Regions from separate parts of the Micromonospora sp. NPDC049081 genome, predicted to be linked through region 2. Evidence: predicted binding sites of a transcription regulator. Region 2 holds the regulator's gene; the other holds the start of a gene.
The links. The regulator HrcA, encoded in region 2, represses chaperone genes, less so after heat shock. The targets are predictions, from matches to a motif close to GGTTNGCACNCTCNNNNNGAGNGTGCNAACC.
Positions count from the first base shown of each region.

Region 1: a site for HrcA is predicted at 3,880-3,910, ahead of groL (chaperonin GroEL). Genes of this name have one in related genera too.

Region 1 covers NZ_JBEZEK010000010.1:47,273-54,988, reverse strand. The annotation lists gene AB0B63_RS16645 (S8 family serine peptidase) at 1-1,948, shown strand, start outside; gene groL (chaperonin GroEL) at 2,056-3,678, opposite strand; gene AB0B63_RS16635 (hypothetical protein) at 3,958-4,716, opposite strand; gene AB0B63_RS16630 (cold-shock protein) at 5,212-5,415, opposite strand; gene AB0B63_RS16625 (GNAT family N-acetyltransferase) at 5,639-6,169, shown strand; gene paaN (phenylacetic acid degradation protein PaaN) at 6,499-7,716, opposite strand, start outside.
Region 2 covers NZ_JBEZEK010000028.1:54,710-62,425, reverse strand. The annotation lists gene dnaJ (molecular chaperone DnaJ) at 1-815, opposite strand, end outside; gene hrcA (heat-inducible transcriptional repressor HrcA) at 889-1,911, opposite strand; gene AB0B63_RS28105 (DUF4870 domain-containing protein) at 2,148-2,786, shown strand; gene hemW (radical SAM family heme chaperone HemW) at 2,878-4,101, opposite strand; gene AB0B63_RS28095 (enoyl-CoA hydratase-related protein) at 4,121-4,903, shown strand; gene AB0B63_RS28090 (hypothetical protein) at 5,001-5,864, shown strand; gene AB0B63_RS28085 (MOSC domain-containing protein) at 5,886-6,527, opposite strand; gene AB0B63_RS28080 (carbohydrate ABC transporter permease) at 6,570-7,400, opposite strand; gene AB0B63_RS28075 (sugar ABC transporter permease) at 7,397-7,716, opposite strand, start outside.

The sequences.
Region 1 (7,716 bases), on a different contig from region 2:
TGCCGGCCGACCCAGGGCGGTCACCCTGTTGGCCATCGCGGCCGGACTGGCCCTGCTGCTGCCGTGGGTGCGGTTCGGCGCGCTGGGCGGTCTGCTGGAGACCGCGCTCGCCGCGCTCGCCGCGACGGCGGTCGGCCTGCTGGCCGCAGCGCTGCTGGGCGACCGGTTCTGGTCCCCCTTCACCGGCGACGGGCCACCCCGGGCCGCCCGGACCGTGCTGGTCGGCGGCCTGGTCGCCGGGGTGGTCCTGCTGCTGGTCGTCGCGGGCACCGGCCACTCCGGCGCCCAGCTGCCCGGGTTGCTGTTCGTCCCGCCGCTCGGTTTCGTGCTGGGCGCGTGCCAGGTGGCGGCCCGCCGGGCCGGCGCACCGGCCGGTGCCGCGCCGGTCCGGTGGCTGGTCGGTCTGGCGGCGTTCGGCCCGTTGGCGCTCGCCGACCCGGAGGAGATCTCGGTCCTGCTGGCCACCACCCGCGACGTCCCCTACTGGGTCGCGGTCGCATCCGGCGTCGGGTTCGCCGTCGCGGTCGTGCTGGCCATCGGGTACGGGGTGCTGCTCGCCCGGCCACGCGGGCGCGCACCGCGCCGGCTGGTCGCCGCGTCGAGCGCAGCCGTCCTGCTGCTCACCGTCGGTGTGGTCGACGTGGTCGCCGGCCAGCCCGGCCTGCACGGCGAACGGCTGCTGGTGGTGCTCCGCGAGCCGGCCGACCTCACCGGCATCCCCGCCGGTACGCCAGGTCGCGCCGGCCGGGAGGCGCGGACCGCCGAGGTCTACCGCCGACTGGTGTCCACCGCCGAACGCACCCAGGGCGCGTTGCGCCGGGACCTGACCCGGCTACACCTCGACCCGACGCCGTACTACCTGGTCAACGCGATCGAGACCGACGGCGGGCCGGCGGTGCGGGCCTGGCTGTCCGGGCGGCCGGAGGTGGCCCGGGTGCTGGTCAGCCAGCGGCTCCGACCATTGCCCGCGCCGGCACCGGCCAGCCGGGGTGACCGGGCCGGACCGACGGGGCCGGAGTGGAACATCCGGATGCTGGGCGCCGACCGGGTCTGGTCGGAGTTGGACGTCACCGGGGCCGGGGTGGTGGTCGGCAGTTCGGACTCCGGGGTCGACGGCACCCATCCGACGCTGGCCGCCAACTTCCGGGGCGGCGACGACTCCTGGTACGACCCGTGGGACCACACCCGCGCCCCCACCGACTCCGGCGGTCACGGCACCCACACCACGGCCAGCGCGGTGGGACGCGACGGCATCGGGGTCGCCCCCGGCGCGCAGTGGGTGGGCTGCGTCAACCTCGACCGCAACCTGGGCAGCCCGGCGCACTACCTGGACTGCCTCCAGTTCATGTTGGCCCCGTTCCCGGCTGGCGGTGACCCGTTCACCGACGGTCGGCCGGAGCGGGCCCCGGACGTGCTCACCAACTCGTGGGGGTGCCCACCGGTCGAGGGCTGTGACGCGCGTGCGCTGCGCCCGGCGACCGCCGCGTTGACGGCCGCGGGCATTCTGGTGGTGGCCGCCGCCGGGAACACCGGACCGGACTGCGGGTCGATCGTCGACCCGCCGGCGCCGTACCCCGATGTGCTGACGGTGGGTGCCGTGGGCCGCGACCGGCGCGTCACCGAGTTTTCCAGCCGGGGGCCCGCCGCCGGTGGGGCGGCCAAGCCGGACCTGGTCGCCCCCGGCGCGGAGGTCCTCTCCGCGATGCCCGGCGGCGGTTACGCCGCCCTGGACGGCACTTCGATGGCCACCCCGCAGGTGGCGGGAGTGGTGGCACTGATGTGGTCGGCGAACCCGGCGCTGGTGGGTGACCTGGACCGGACCCGGAACATCCTGCGGGACACCGCGCAACCCGCCGGGCCCGCCGACCTCAGCTGCGGCCCGGTGGCGGCGTCGACCGGGGCCGGTCTGGTCGACGCGTACGCGGCGGTGCGGGCGGCCCGCCGCTGACCGGCCCCCGGTCGCCGGGGTGAGCCGGCCCGGCTGGGTACGGTCCCCGGACACGGAACGGGGCGGACCGCTCGCGCGGCCCGCCCCGTTCGGCGTTGGAGCTGTACTCAGAAGTCCATGTCCCCGCCACCCGGGCCAGCCGGGGCGGCCGGGGTCTTCTCCGGCTTGTCCGCCACGACGGCTTCGGTGGTGAGGAAGAGCGCCGCGATCGACGCGGCGTTCTGCAGCGCCGACCGGGTCACCTTGGCCGGGTCGATGATGCCCGCGGCCAGCAGGTCGACGTACTCACCGCTGGCGGCGTTGAGGCCGTGACCGGCGTCCAGGTTGCGGACGCGCTCGACGACCACGCCACCCTCCAGGCCGGCGTTGACGGCGATCTGCCGCAGCGGGGCGTCCAGCGCGATCTTGACGATCTGCGCACCGGTCGCCTCGTCGCCGGCCAGGTCCAGCTTGTCGAAGGCGGTCTTGCCGGCCTGCACCAGCGCGACGCCACCACCCGGGACGATGCCCTCCTCGACGGCGGCCTTCGCGTTGCGGACGGCGTCCTCGATGCGGTGCTTGCGCTCCTTCAGCTCGACCTCGGTGGCCGCGCCGACCTTGATCACCGCAACGCCGCCGGCCAGCTTGGCCAGCCGCTCCTGCAGCTTCTCGCGGTCGTAGTCGGAGTCGCTCTTGTCGATCTCGGCCCGGATCTGGTTGACCCGCCCCTGGATCTGGTCGGCGTCGCCGGCACCGTCGACGATGGTGGTCTCGTCCTTGGTCACCACGACCTTGCGGGCGCGGCCCAGCATGTCGAGGCCGACGGCGTCCAGCTTGAGGCCGACCTCCTCGCTGATGACCTGGCCACCGGTGAGGATGGCGATGTCGGCGAGCATGGCCTTGCGGCGGTCACCGAAGCCCGGCGCCTTGACGGCGACCGACTTGAAGGTGCCCCGGACCTTGTTGACGACCAGGGTCGCCAGGGCCTCGCCCTCGATGTCCTCGGAGATGATCAGCAGCGGCTTGCCCGACTGCATGACCTTCTCCAGGATCGGGAGCAGGTCCTTCACCGAGGAGATCTTGCTGTTGACGATGAGCAGGTAGGGGTCGTCGAAGACGGCCTCCATACGCTCCGGGTCGGTCATGAAGTACGCGGAGATGTAGCCCTTGTCGAAGCGCATGCCCTCGGTGAGCTCCAGCTCCAGCCCGAAGGTGTTGCTCTCCTCGACGGTGATGACGCCTTCCTTGCCGACCTTGTCCATCGCCTCGGCGATGATCTCCCCGACGGTGCTGTCACCGGCGGAGATGGAGGCGGTGGAGGCGATCTGCTCCTTGGTCTCGACGTCCTTGGCGAGCTTGGACAGCTCCTCCGAGACGCTGGCCACGGCAGCCTCGATGCCCCGCTTCAGGGCCATCGGGTTGGCACCGGCGGCCACGTTGCGCAGACCCTCGCGCACCAGGGCCTGGGCCAGGACGGTCGCCGTCGTCGTGCCGTCACCGGCGACGTCGTCGGTCTTCTTGGCGACCTCCTTGACCAGCTCGGCGCCGATCTTCTCGTACGGGTCCTCGAGCTCGATCTCCTTGGCGATGCTCACACCATCGTTGGTGATGGTGGGGGCACCCCACTTCTTCTCGAGCACCACGTTGCGGCCCTTGGGGCCGAGGGTCACCTTTACGGCGTCGGCGAGCTGGTTCATGCCCCGCTCGAGGCCGCGGCGAGCCTCTTCGTCGAACGCGATCATCTTGGCCATACGGCGTTGTCCTCCTGGACACTCACGGGCCACCCGGGGGTTGTGTCCCCGGACGGGCCGCCTGGTGTACGCACCTTGGGGACGTCGCCACCTGGCGACGACGACGTCCTCCTCGGTCGGGCCGGACAGCCCGCGACGACCGGCCATGTGCCACCCGACGCCATCGAGACGCCGATGTGACCGTGGCCCTACCGCCCCGACCATTGGCACTCACCGTATGCGAGTGCCAATGACCTGTTTAGCACTCTCCCCTGCCGAGTGCAAGCACGATGGGGCCGGTCAGCCGAGTTCCGCCACCAGTCGCACGACGTTCACCGGCCCCTCCTGCGCGCGCTGCTCGGCGTACGTCACGACCAGGCCGACCAGCTGCACCAGGTAGACCGGCACGACCAGCACCGCGCTCACCAGGATCACCGCCACCGCACCCACGGCGGTGCCGGGCGCGGTGAACGGGTCGGTGCCGAACGGCACGGTGCCGACCGACTCCACCACCCCGCCGAGCACGCTGCCGAGCAGCACCGCCAGTGCGACCAGCGCCACCCGGCCGAGCACCATGCCCAACCGGTCGTGGAACATGCGGAACGAGCGCCCGATCGGGTTCTGCCCCTCGAACAGGTAGACCGGGCCGGCGAGGGCGAGGGCGAACGCCAGGTAGATGCCCGGCAGCAGGCACAGGCAGAAACCGACGCCGATGAGCAGGCCCAGCACCAGCATCCAGCCCCACAGGCCGAGGCAGCGGCGCGCGCCGTAGCGCAGCGCGCCGGGCAGGTCGGCCGGCTGGCCGGCGGCCTGCCGGGCCACCACCCAGGTGCCACCCGCCCAGCCGATGCCCTGCACCACCCCGAAGGCCAGCGCGACCAGGAGCACCGAGACCCCGTAGATCACCAGGTCACTGAGGTAGCCGTCGGGAATCGAGCCGTCGGCGGGCAGCGGGGCGGCGTCGGGCCCCGTGCCGAGGGAGAGCAGGGACACCGCCACCGCCGGCACGACCTGGGTGAGCAGCATCAACGGCAGCAGGGTCCGCCAACTTCGACGCAACGCGCCGGTGCACCGGGCGAACCAGCCTTCCAGCCCGGCGTACGGCGGATTGACCAGCGGGTCCGCCGGCCCCCAGGAGCCGCCCCCGGCGACCGGCGGATGGCCCCCGAGCGGCGGATAGCTCCCGAGCGGCGGGAAACCGCCGTCGGCACCCGGGGGATAGCCCGGGTACGGGCCACCGGGAGCCGGATAGCTCCAGCCCGGCGGCCCCGCTGCGGACGGATCCCACGACGGCGGCCCCCACGAGGGTTGGCCCGACGGCGGCCCCCCGGGCGGCGGCCCCCACGAGGGTTGGCCCGACGGCGGCCCTCCGGGCGGCGGCCCCCATGGTCCGCCCGGCGACCCGGCAGCGGGGCCGGGTGGACCCGGAGGTGACTGGTCGGACATGAACCCTCCTCAGCGAGGACGCCTGGACGGTTCACGATCTTTCCCCGCACCGACCCCCGCCGCCAACCGTCCCACGGGCGGCCCGGCGGGTGGGGCCCGCAGGACAGGTCAGGCGATGACGCGGACCCGTTCGGCCTGCGGCCCCTTCTGACCCTGGGCGATCTCGAACTCCACCCGCTGACCGTCGTCGAGCGCCTTGTAGCCGTCCATCTCGATGGCGGAGAAGTGGACGAAGACGTCCTGCCCGCCGTCGACGGCGATAAAGCCGTAGCCTTTTTCGGAGTTGAACCACTTGACGGTGCCCTGTGCCACGGTGCACTTCCTCACTCTGCGCGGCGTTCCACAACCCCGGGATGCCGGCGGGCCGACAGCGGAGAACCACCGTTTCGGCGGTCGGTGAAGGCCGCTGAATCGGTGACCGAAATCGCACGCTACACGAGGAGTGACGACCGCGCACGACCTCAAATCGGTCTAAATCGGACGGGTATCGACCCGGTTACCCATCGGCGTTCATCGCTGCGGTATGCATGCGCACATGACATCTGCCCCGGCCCCACCGGTGACCCGGACGGCACCCGTGCACCGGGTGCGCCCGCAGGACGCCGCCCGGATGCGGGCGCTGCGGTTGGAGATGCTCGCGGATGCGCCGCTGGCCTTCCTGGAGACCGTCGCCGAGGCCGCCGCCCGCCCGCACGCCGACTACGCGGCCCGGATCGCGTACGTGTCCCAGGGGTGCCACACCGCCCAGTTCGTGGCCGATCCCGGCGGCCGGCTGGTCGGCCACGCGGGCGGCACCGTCTCCCCCGACGAGCCGGACCTGACGGTCGTCTACGCGGTCTACGTGAACCCCTCGTGGCGGGGCACCGGCCTACTCGGCGCGCTGATCGACGAGGTCGCCGCCTGGTCGCGCGCCTGCGGCCGACCACAGCTCATGCTCGAGGTGGTGGTCGGCAACGACCGCGCCTACCGGGCCTACCACCGTCTGGGCTTCACCGACACCGGCGTCCGCGTCCCGCACCCCAAGATCCCCGCCCTCAACGAACTCCAGATGCGCCGCCCCGCCTGACCCCCACCCCCAAAACCCCGGGCCGGACCGCGCCGGACCGGACCGCGCCAGGCCGGACCGCGCCGCGCCAGGCCAGGCCAGGCCGCGCCGGACCGGGCCGGACCGGGCCAGGCCGCGCCGGGCCGCGCCGGGCCGCGCCGGTGATCAAGAGGTTTACGTCAAATCAGCCACTCAGGATGACGTAAACCTCTTGATCACCGACCACGGACCACGGAACACGGAACACGGAACACCGACCACCGAACACCGAACACCCCCGCCCGCAGCCGGAGCGCGGACGGGGGTGGGGGTGGTCGGGAAGGCAGGGGCGTGGGACGGGGACGGTGGGGTCAGGCGGGGCGGCGGGACTGGACGATGCGGAAGCGGTTGGCGACGTAGGCGCCGTCGGTGAGGGCGGCGTTGGCGGCCGGGTTCGCGCCGCTGCCGTGGAAGTCCGAGAAAGCGGCGGACTGGTTCACGAAGACCCCACCGGTGAGGTTGGCCGACAGGTGCACCCCGACGTCGATCGCGGCGGCCTCGACGGCGTCCAGCACCGCCTCGTCGGTGGAGTAGACGGCGGCGGTCAGCGCGCCGGACTCTCCGACGGTGGACCGCAGGATCTCGATGCTGTGCGCGGTCGAGTCGGTGGCGATGACGAAGGAGATCGGCCCGAACCATTCCCGGCCGTAGACCTCGGTGTCGGTGGCGGCGAGCTTGACGATGGTCGGCGTCCGGACCACCGCGTCGGGCAGCGCGGGGTGGGTGACGGTACGCGACTCCAGCACCGCCTCGCCGACCTTGGTGACCTCGTCGAGGCGTTCCAGCACTCCGTCGTTGACGATCGCCCCGGTCAGCTCGACGCCCCGGGCCGGGTCGGCGGTGAGCTTGCCGACGGTGGCGGCGATGCCGGCGGCCACCTCGTCGAAGCTCTTGTGCCCCTGGTCGGTGGTGATGCCGGCGGCGGGGATGAGGATGTTCTGCGAGGTGGTGCACATCTGCCCGCTGTAGAGGGTCAGCGTGAAACCGAGGTTGCGGCACATGCCGGCGAAGTCGTCGGTGGAGTCGATGACGACGGTGTTCAGGCCGGCCTTCTCGGTGTAGACGGTCGCCTGCCGGGCGTTGGCCTCCAGCCAGTCGCCGTACCCGGTGGAGCCGGTGAAGTCGACGATCTTCACTGCCGGGTGCAGGGCGAGGATCGAGGCGAGCTTCTCGCCGGGGGCCTCGGGGGCGAGCAGCACCAGGTCGGGGTCGAAGCCGGCCTCGGCGAGCACCTCCCGGGCGTACTTCACGGTGATCGCCAGGGGCAGCACCGCGCGGGGGTGCGGCTTGACCACGACCGGGTTGCCGGTGACCAGTGAGGCGAACAGCCCGGGGTACGAGTTCCAGGTCGGGAAGGTGTTGCAGCCGATCACCAGGGCCACCCCGCGCGGCACCACGTGGAACGTCTTGGTCATCCGCAGCGGGTCGCCCTTGCCGGCGGCCTTCTCCCAGCTGGCCGTCCCGGGGTGCCGGGTCATCTCGGCGTACGCGTAGGCGATCGCTTCCAGGGCCCGGTCCAGCGCGTGTGC
Region 2 (7,716 bases):
TGCAGGTCGTCGCCCTTGCGGGAGTAGACGTCGTGCGGGCGCTCGTGGATCTCGACGTAGAGGTCACCGGCGGTGCCGCCGCCCGGGCCGACCTCACCCTGCTGGGCGAGCCGGATCCGCATGCCGTCCTCGACCCCGGCGGGGATCTTGACGGTCAGCGAGCGGCGGGTCCGTACCCGGCCGTCGCCGGCACAGGTCGGGCAGGGGTGCGGGATGGTGGTGCCGTAGCCCTGGCAGACGGTGCACGGGCGGGCCGACACCACCTGGCCGAGGAAGGTCCGCTGCACCGACTGCACCTCGCCCCGGCCCCCGCACGCCTCGCACGTCGCCAGGTGGGTGCCGGCTGCGGTGCCCGCCCCGGAGCAGGTGGTGCAGAGCACTGCGGTGTCGACGGTGATCGGGGCCTCGACGCCGAAGGCGGTCTCGTGCAGGTCCAGTTCCAGCCGCAGGATCGCGTCGGCTCCGGGGCGGGTACGCGGGCGCGGACCGCGCGCCCCACCGGCCGCACCACCGAAGAAGGCGTCCATGATGTCCTGGAAGCCGACGAACGGGCCGGCCCCGCCGGGGCCGCCCGGGCCACCGGCGCCCCCGCCGCCCGGGGCGAGCGGGTCGCCGCCCAGGTCGACGATCTGCCGCTTCCGGTCGTCCGAGAGGACCTCGTACGCGGCGTTGATGTCCTTGAACTTCTCCTGTGCCTCCGGGTCCGGATTGACGTCCGGGTGGAACTGCCGCGCCAGCTTGCGGTAGGCGCGCTTGATCTCGTCATCGGAGGCTTCCCGGCCGACGCCGAGAATGCCGTAGTAGTCCCTGGCCACTGCGTTCCGTGTCCTCATGTTCGTCTCGCGTTGCGCCGGTCGGCGGCCGGAGCCGGCCGTCGGCCCTGACTGGTCAGTTCTGGGCCAGCAGCTCGCCCACGTAGCGTGCCACGGCCCGCACCGTGGCGATGGTGCCGGGGTAGTCCATCCGGGTCGGGCCGAGTACGCCCAGCCCACCGACGATGGTGCTGCCGGGGCCGTACCCGGTGCTGACCACCGAGGCGGCCCGCAGGTTGTCGACCTCGTTCTCGTCGCCGATCAGCACCCGGGTGGTGCTCGGTTCGGCCTCGCCGATCAGCTTGAGCAGGACGACCTCCTCTTCGAGCGCCTCCAGGATGGGTCGCAGCGAACCCTGGAAGTCGAGCAGGCCGCCCCGGGTGAGGTTGGCGGTGCCGGCGAGCGCCAACCGCTCCTCGGTGCGCTCGACGAGGGTCTCCAGCAGCACGGTGGACAGGGTGGTCATGGCCCCGCGCAGGTGCGGCGCGGACTCCTCGACCAGCGCCTGGACCAGCGGTGGGGTGTCGGACAACCGACTGCCGACCAGTTTCTCGTTGACCAGCCGGCGCAGGTCGGTGACGTCGTCGGCGGGGACCGGCGTGGGCAGTTCGACCAGCCGCTGCTCGACCCGCCCGGTGTCGGCGATCATGACCAGCATCAGCCGGGTGGTGGAGATCGGCACCAGCTCCAGGTGCCGCACCGACGACCGGGCCAGCGACGGGTACTGCACGACGGCGACCTGCCGGGTGAGCTGCGCCAGCAGCCGTACGGTGCGGTGCACCACGTCGTCGAGGTCGACCGCGCCGACCAGGAACCGCTCGATGGCCCGACGTTCGGCGGGGCTGAGCGGTTTGACCCGGGAGAGCCGGTCGACGAAGAGGCGGTAGCCCCGGTCGGTGGGCACCCGGCCGGCGCTGGTGTGCGGCTGCCGGATGTAGCCTTCCTCCTCCAGCACCGCCATGTCGTTACGGACGGTCGCCGGGGAGACCCCGAGCTGGTGCCGCTCGACGAGCGTCTTGCTGCCGACGGGCTCCTGCGTGGCGACGTAGTCCTCGACGATCGCCCGCAGCACGGCGAGTTTGCGGTCGTCGAGACCCATCTCCCACCTCCTGTCGCACGGCGACCGGACTTCTGACGCGTCCGGCGAGCGCTCTGGCACTCGACTGTAGCGAGTGCCAGTCTACGACGGCAGTACCGCCGCTGCGTTGATCAACGACGGACCGTCGGTGCGACCGCCCCGGTGGGTTGCCGGCGTGGCCGCTGACCGAATGTCGAGGCCAACCTCACCAGTGTCGCTCTGGTGCACCCTTGCCGGCAGCCCCTACCGTGACGGGCATGACTGAACCACCTCGCCCGCCCGGCGCGGGGGACGGCTACCCGCCGGACCCGAACGCTGGCCAGGGCTCGCCATACGAGCCGCCCACCGCACCACTGTCCGGGGCACCGGGTGCAGGCGGGTATCCCCCGCCCGGCGGGTATCCGCCGCCCACCGGTGACCAGCCGCCGTCGGGTGGCTACGACCCGTCGGGTGGCTACGGCCCGCCCGGTGGCTACGGCCCGCCTGGTGGCTACCCGCCGGCCGGTGGCGGATATCCGACCGCCGGCGCGTACGGCGCCCCGACCGGTGGATACGCCAACAGCGAGGACAAGACCTGGGCGCTGGTCGCGCACTTCGGCGGGGCCGCCGGCGCGCTGATCAGCCTCGGCCCGCTCGGCTTCGTCGCCCCGCTGATCGCCTACCTGGTACGCGGTCAGCAGTCGCCGGCCGTCCGGGCGCAGGCGTTGGCCGCGCTGAACTTCCAGATCCTCTGGTCGATCATCGCGTTCGTGCTGCTCTTCGTGAGCTGGTGCCTGCTCTTCCTGCCCAGCATCGCGGTCGTGGTGATCCAGATCCTGTTCGGGATCATCGCCGGCATGAAGGCCAACGAGGGTCAGGCCTACCGCTACCCGATGTCCACCAGTTTCATCAAGTGAACCCCGGCCGGCCGCTCCCCCGGCCGGTCGGGCACCACCGCCGGCCCCGGCCCGCCCCGCTGCGGTGCGCGGCGGGCCGGCGGGACCACGCTCAGGGCAGCAGGTCGCGGACCACCGCGTCGGCCAGCAGCCGGCCCCGCAGGGTGAGCACCGCCCGCCCCTGCGGGTAGGCCACCGGGTCCAGCAGCCCGTCGGCGAGCGCGCGGGCGGCGGCGGCCCGGCCCGCGTCGTCCAGCACGTCCAGCGGCAGCCCGGAGGCGAGCCGGAGCCGCAGCATCACGTCCTCCATGTGCGCCTCGGCCGGGGTGAGGACCTCCCGGGCAAGGCCGGGCGAGTGCCCGGCGGCGAGCCGTTGCGCGTACGCGCTGGGGTGTTTGACGTTCCACCAGCGCACCCCGCCGACGTGGCTGTGCGCCCCCGGGCCGAGGCCCCACCAGTCGGCCCCGGTCCAGTAGAGCAGGTTGTGCCGGCACCGGGCCGCCTCGCTGCGGGCCCAGTTGGAGACCTCGTACCAGGAGAACCCGGCCGCGTCGAGGGCGGCCTCCGCCGCCAGGTAACGGTCGGCCGCCACGTCGTCGGAGGGGTACGGCAGCTCGCCGCGCCGCATCCGGGCGGCCAACCGGGTGCCGTCCTCCACGATCAGGGCGTACGCGCTGACGTGGTCGACCCCGGCGGCGACGACCTGGTCCAGCGAGGCGGCGAAGTCCTCGGCGCGCTCCCCCGGCGTGCCGTAGATCAGGTCCAGGTTGACGTGGTCGAACCCGGCGTCGCGGGCCTCCCGGGCGGCCTCGGCGGCCCGGCCGGGGCGGTGGGTCCGGTCGAGGACCGCCAGCACCCCGGCGGCGGCGGACTGCATGCCCAGCGAGATCCGGGTGTAGCCGGCGGCCCGCAGGGTCTTCAGCGACTGCGGGGTGACCGACTCGGGGTTGGCCTCGGTGGTCACCTCGGCGTCGGCGGCCAGGCCCCAGGTGCGGTCGATGCCGTCCAGCAGGCGGGCCAGGTCGTCGGCGGGTAGCAGGGTGGGGGTGCCGCCGCCGACGAAGACCGTGTCGACCCTCGGTGGTGGGGCGTCGCCGAGCACCCGGGCGGCGAGCGCCAACTCGGCGAGCACGGTGTCGGCGTACGACTCCCGGCTGACGCCTGCGCCCAGCTCGGCGGCGGTGTAGGTGTTGAAGTCGCAGTAGCCGCAGCGGCTGGCGCAGAACGGTACGTGCAGGTAGACGCCGAAACCGCGCGCGCCGACCTCCCGCAGGGCGGTGGTGGGCAGCGCGCCGTCGACGGGAACGGTCTCACCATCTGGAAGGACGCCGGGCATGGCCACTAGTGTGCCCGGCATGACCTCTCCCGACCGACTCGTGCGGGTCGCCACGGCCCGTGGGGTGACCACGCTCACCCTGGACAGCCCGCACAACCGCAACGCGCTGTCCACGGCGCTGATGACCGAGCTGCTGGCCGGGATCGCCGCGGCGGTCGCCGACGACGCGGTCCGGGTGGTCGTGCTGGACCACACCGGCCCGGTCTTCTGTTCCGGGGCGGACCTGAAGGAGACGGCGGCGGCGTACGCCAGCGGGTCGGTGCCGGCCGGGATGCTCGGTGACGTGCTGGTGGCGGTGCGGGAGTGCCCGAAGCCGGTGCTGGCGAAGGTGGCCGGGCCGGCGCGGGCCGGCGGTCTGGGCCTGATCGCGGCGGCGGACCTGGCGGTCTGCGCGCAGGAGGCGACGTTCGCCTTCACCGAGGTGCGGATCGGGGTGATCCCGGCGGTGATCTCGGCGACCGTGCTGCCCCGGCTGCATCCCCGGGCCGCTGCCGAGCTGTACCTGACCGGCGACACCTTCGACGGTGGGCGGGCCGCCGAGGTGGGCCTGGTGACCGCCGCCGTACCGGCCGCCGAGCTGGATGCGGCGGTGGCCGGGTACTGCGCGTCGCTGGTCCGGGGGGCGCCGGGGGCGTTGGCCGGGACGAAGGAGTTGCTGCGCCGACCGCCGGCCACGGACCTGCGGGCGGAGATCGCCGACCTGTCCGCCCGCTCCACCGGTTACTTCCTGTCGGCCGAGGGCCGCGAGGGCGTGGCGGCGTTCCGCGAACGGCGGGACGCCGCCTGGGTACCGACGGATTGAGCTGGTTTCTTCCGGTTCCGTGCGGGAACGTGAACCGGTCGACCGACCCGGGGTCCCCGGATGACGACGTAGGCTGGCTCCGACCCTGAAACAGGAGGTGCGGGTGCGGACACGGACATTCGTGGCAGCCGGTGTCGTGGTGGCGTTGTTCGCCATCGTCGGGGGCTGGGGAGTCCGTCAGTTCGACGGGGAGCTTCGGCTCCCCATCGCGGGCCGCAGTTGCACCGTTCAGGCCGACGGCACCGTGAAGCTCGACGCCGACCAGATGGCCAACGCGGCCACCATCGCCGCGATCGGCATGCAACGGCAGATGCCCGAACAGGCCGTGGTGGTCGCCCTGGCCACCGCCTACCAGGAGTCGGGGCTGCGCAACCTCACCCATGGTGACCGCGACTCGCTCGGCCTCTTCCAGCAGCGCCCCAGCCAGGGTTGGGGCACCCCGGAGCAGATCCGCGACCAGCGGTACGCGGCGACCCGGTTCTACAAGGCGTTGAAGAAGGTACGCGGCTGGGAGCGGATGGAGGTCACCGACGCCGCCCAGGCGGTGCAGCGGTCGGCGTACCCGACGGCGTACCAGAAGTGGGCCGACGAGTCCCAGGTGCTGGCGCGGGCCCTGCTCGGCGAGGCGACCGGCGCGGTGGCCTGCACGGTGGGGCGTACCCCGGTGATGCGCGGGCAGGCGGCGGCGGCTGAGCTGACCCGTGGCCTGACCCTCGACTGGGGCCTGCCCGACGCCGGGGCGGTGGCCGAGCTGACCGACGTGACGGTGCCCGCCACGGACGTCCGCGACGGCTGGCGGTACGCGCACTGGTTGGTCTCGCACGCCCCCGACCACGGGGTGAAACGGGTCCGCTTCGACGGTCTGGAGTGGAGCGCCGACAACGGCCGGTGGGCGAAGGTCTCCGACGGCCGGCCGACCGAGGCGAGGGTGCTGGCCGAGGTCTTCGCCGACCGCGCCTGACGGGTCGACGGGCCGGTGCGGTCAGCCGGCGACGTTCAGCCGACGACGCACCTTCTCCCGGGTCGATTCGGGCAGGTCGGGGACGTCGAGCAGCCGGGGCAGCAGTTCCGGTTCCAGGCTGGTGGCCCGGAACACCTCGCCGATGGTGACGCCGTGCGCCGGCCGGTCCACCACCTCGACCGGGTCGCCCGCGCCGACCTCGCCGTCGCGCAGCACCCGCAGGTAGGCCCCGGGCGTGGCCCGGACGGTGAACCGCTTGATCAGGTCGGGCACCTCCCAGAAGCCGGCGAAGGTCATGCACGGGGTACGCGGCTTGGTGACCTGGAGCAGCGCCGACCCGACGGCCCAGCGTTCGCCGATCACCGCGCCGGTGACGTCCACCGCCCAGGTGGTGAGGTTCTCTCCGAAGCCGCCGGGGCTGATGTCGCGGCCCAGCTCGGCCGACCACCAGCCGGCGTCCTCCTGGGCGTAGGCGTAGACCGCCTGGTCGGGGCCGCCGTGTTGGGCCCGCTCACCGATGAAGTCACCGACCACCCCGTCGGCGCGCAGCAGCACCGGGCCGTCGACCGGCCGCTTGTCGATGCCGCTGCGTCCGCTCGCGTCGCCCGCCCACCGCGCCTGCGTCACCACGCCGAGGTTCACCGCCGCCACCCTGCCCGTCATGGCCCCAGGGTACGGCCGGGCGCGGGTGGTCACCGTCCCGGCTCAGCCCTTGACCGCACCGGCGACCAGACCGGAGACCATCCGCCGCTGCACCAGCAGGAAGAAGACGATCACGGGGAGGGTGAACAGGGTGGAGGCGGCCATCACCGACCCCCAGGCGGTGTCGTCGCGGCCGAAGAAGAACGTCATCGCCACCGGCAGGGTGTAGCGGCTCTGGTCGTTGACGAAGGTCAGCGCGAAGATCAGCTCGTTCCAGGCGGTGATGAAGGAGAAGATGCTGGTCGCCACCAGGCCCGGCGCGACCAGTGGGAAGAGGACCTTCCGGAAGATCTGCGACCGGCTCGCCCCGTCGATGGCGGCGGCCTCCTCCAGCTCCTTGGGCACCGCCGCGACGAAGCCGCGCAGCATCCACACCGCGAACGGCAGGGAGAAGCCCAGGTAGGTCAGGATCAGGCTGGGCAGGGTGTTGTAGAGGCCGAGCCGCTGGATCATCAGGAACAGCGGGATGACCAGCGCCTCCAGCGGGATCATCTGCACCACCAGCAGCAAGATCAGGAAGGTGGTCCGCAGCCGGAACCGGAACCGGGCCACCGCCGTCGCGGCCAGCAGCGCCACCAGGCCGCTCAGCACGACCGTGCTGACGGCCACCAGCACGCTGTTGAGCAGGAAGTCGCCGAAGGTCACGCCCGGGATCAGGTTGCCGGTGAGGATCTCCCGGTAGTGCTCCAGGGTGGGGTGTGCCGGCACCGGCCGGGGGGTGGCCGAGAAGATCTCCCAGTTGGGCTTCAGCGAGGTGGCGACCATCCAGTAGACCGGGAAGACGGCGAAGAGCGCCACCAGCAGGCCCGCACCGTTGAGGGCGACCTTCTTCACGACTCGTCCTCCTGTCTGAGCACCATCCGGACGTACAGGCCGGTCACCAGCAGCAGGATCAGCGTGAGGATGACCGCGATGGCCGAGCCCACGCCGTACCTGGGCGGTGGGGAGAACGCCTCGGCGTACGAGTAGATGGCGAGCATGAACGTCGGCCGGTCCTGGGTGCCGCCGGCCAGGACGAACTGCTGGGTGAAGACCTTGAAGTCCCAGATGGTGGAGAGCACCACCAGGATGCCGAAGACCGGCCGCAGCAGCGGGAAGGTGATCTTCCAGAACACCGTCCACGGGCCGGCCCCGTCGACCCGGGCCGCCT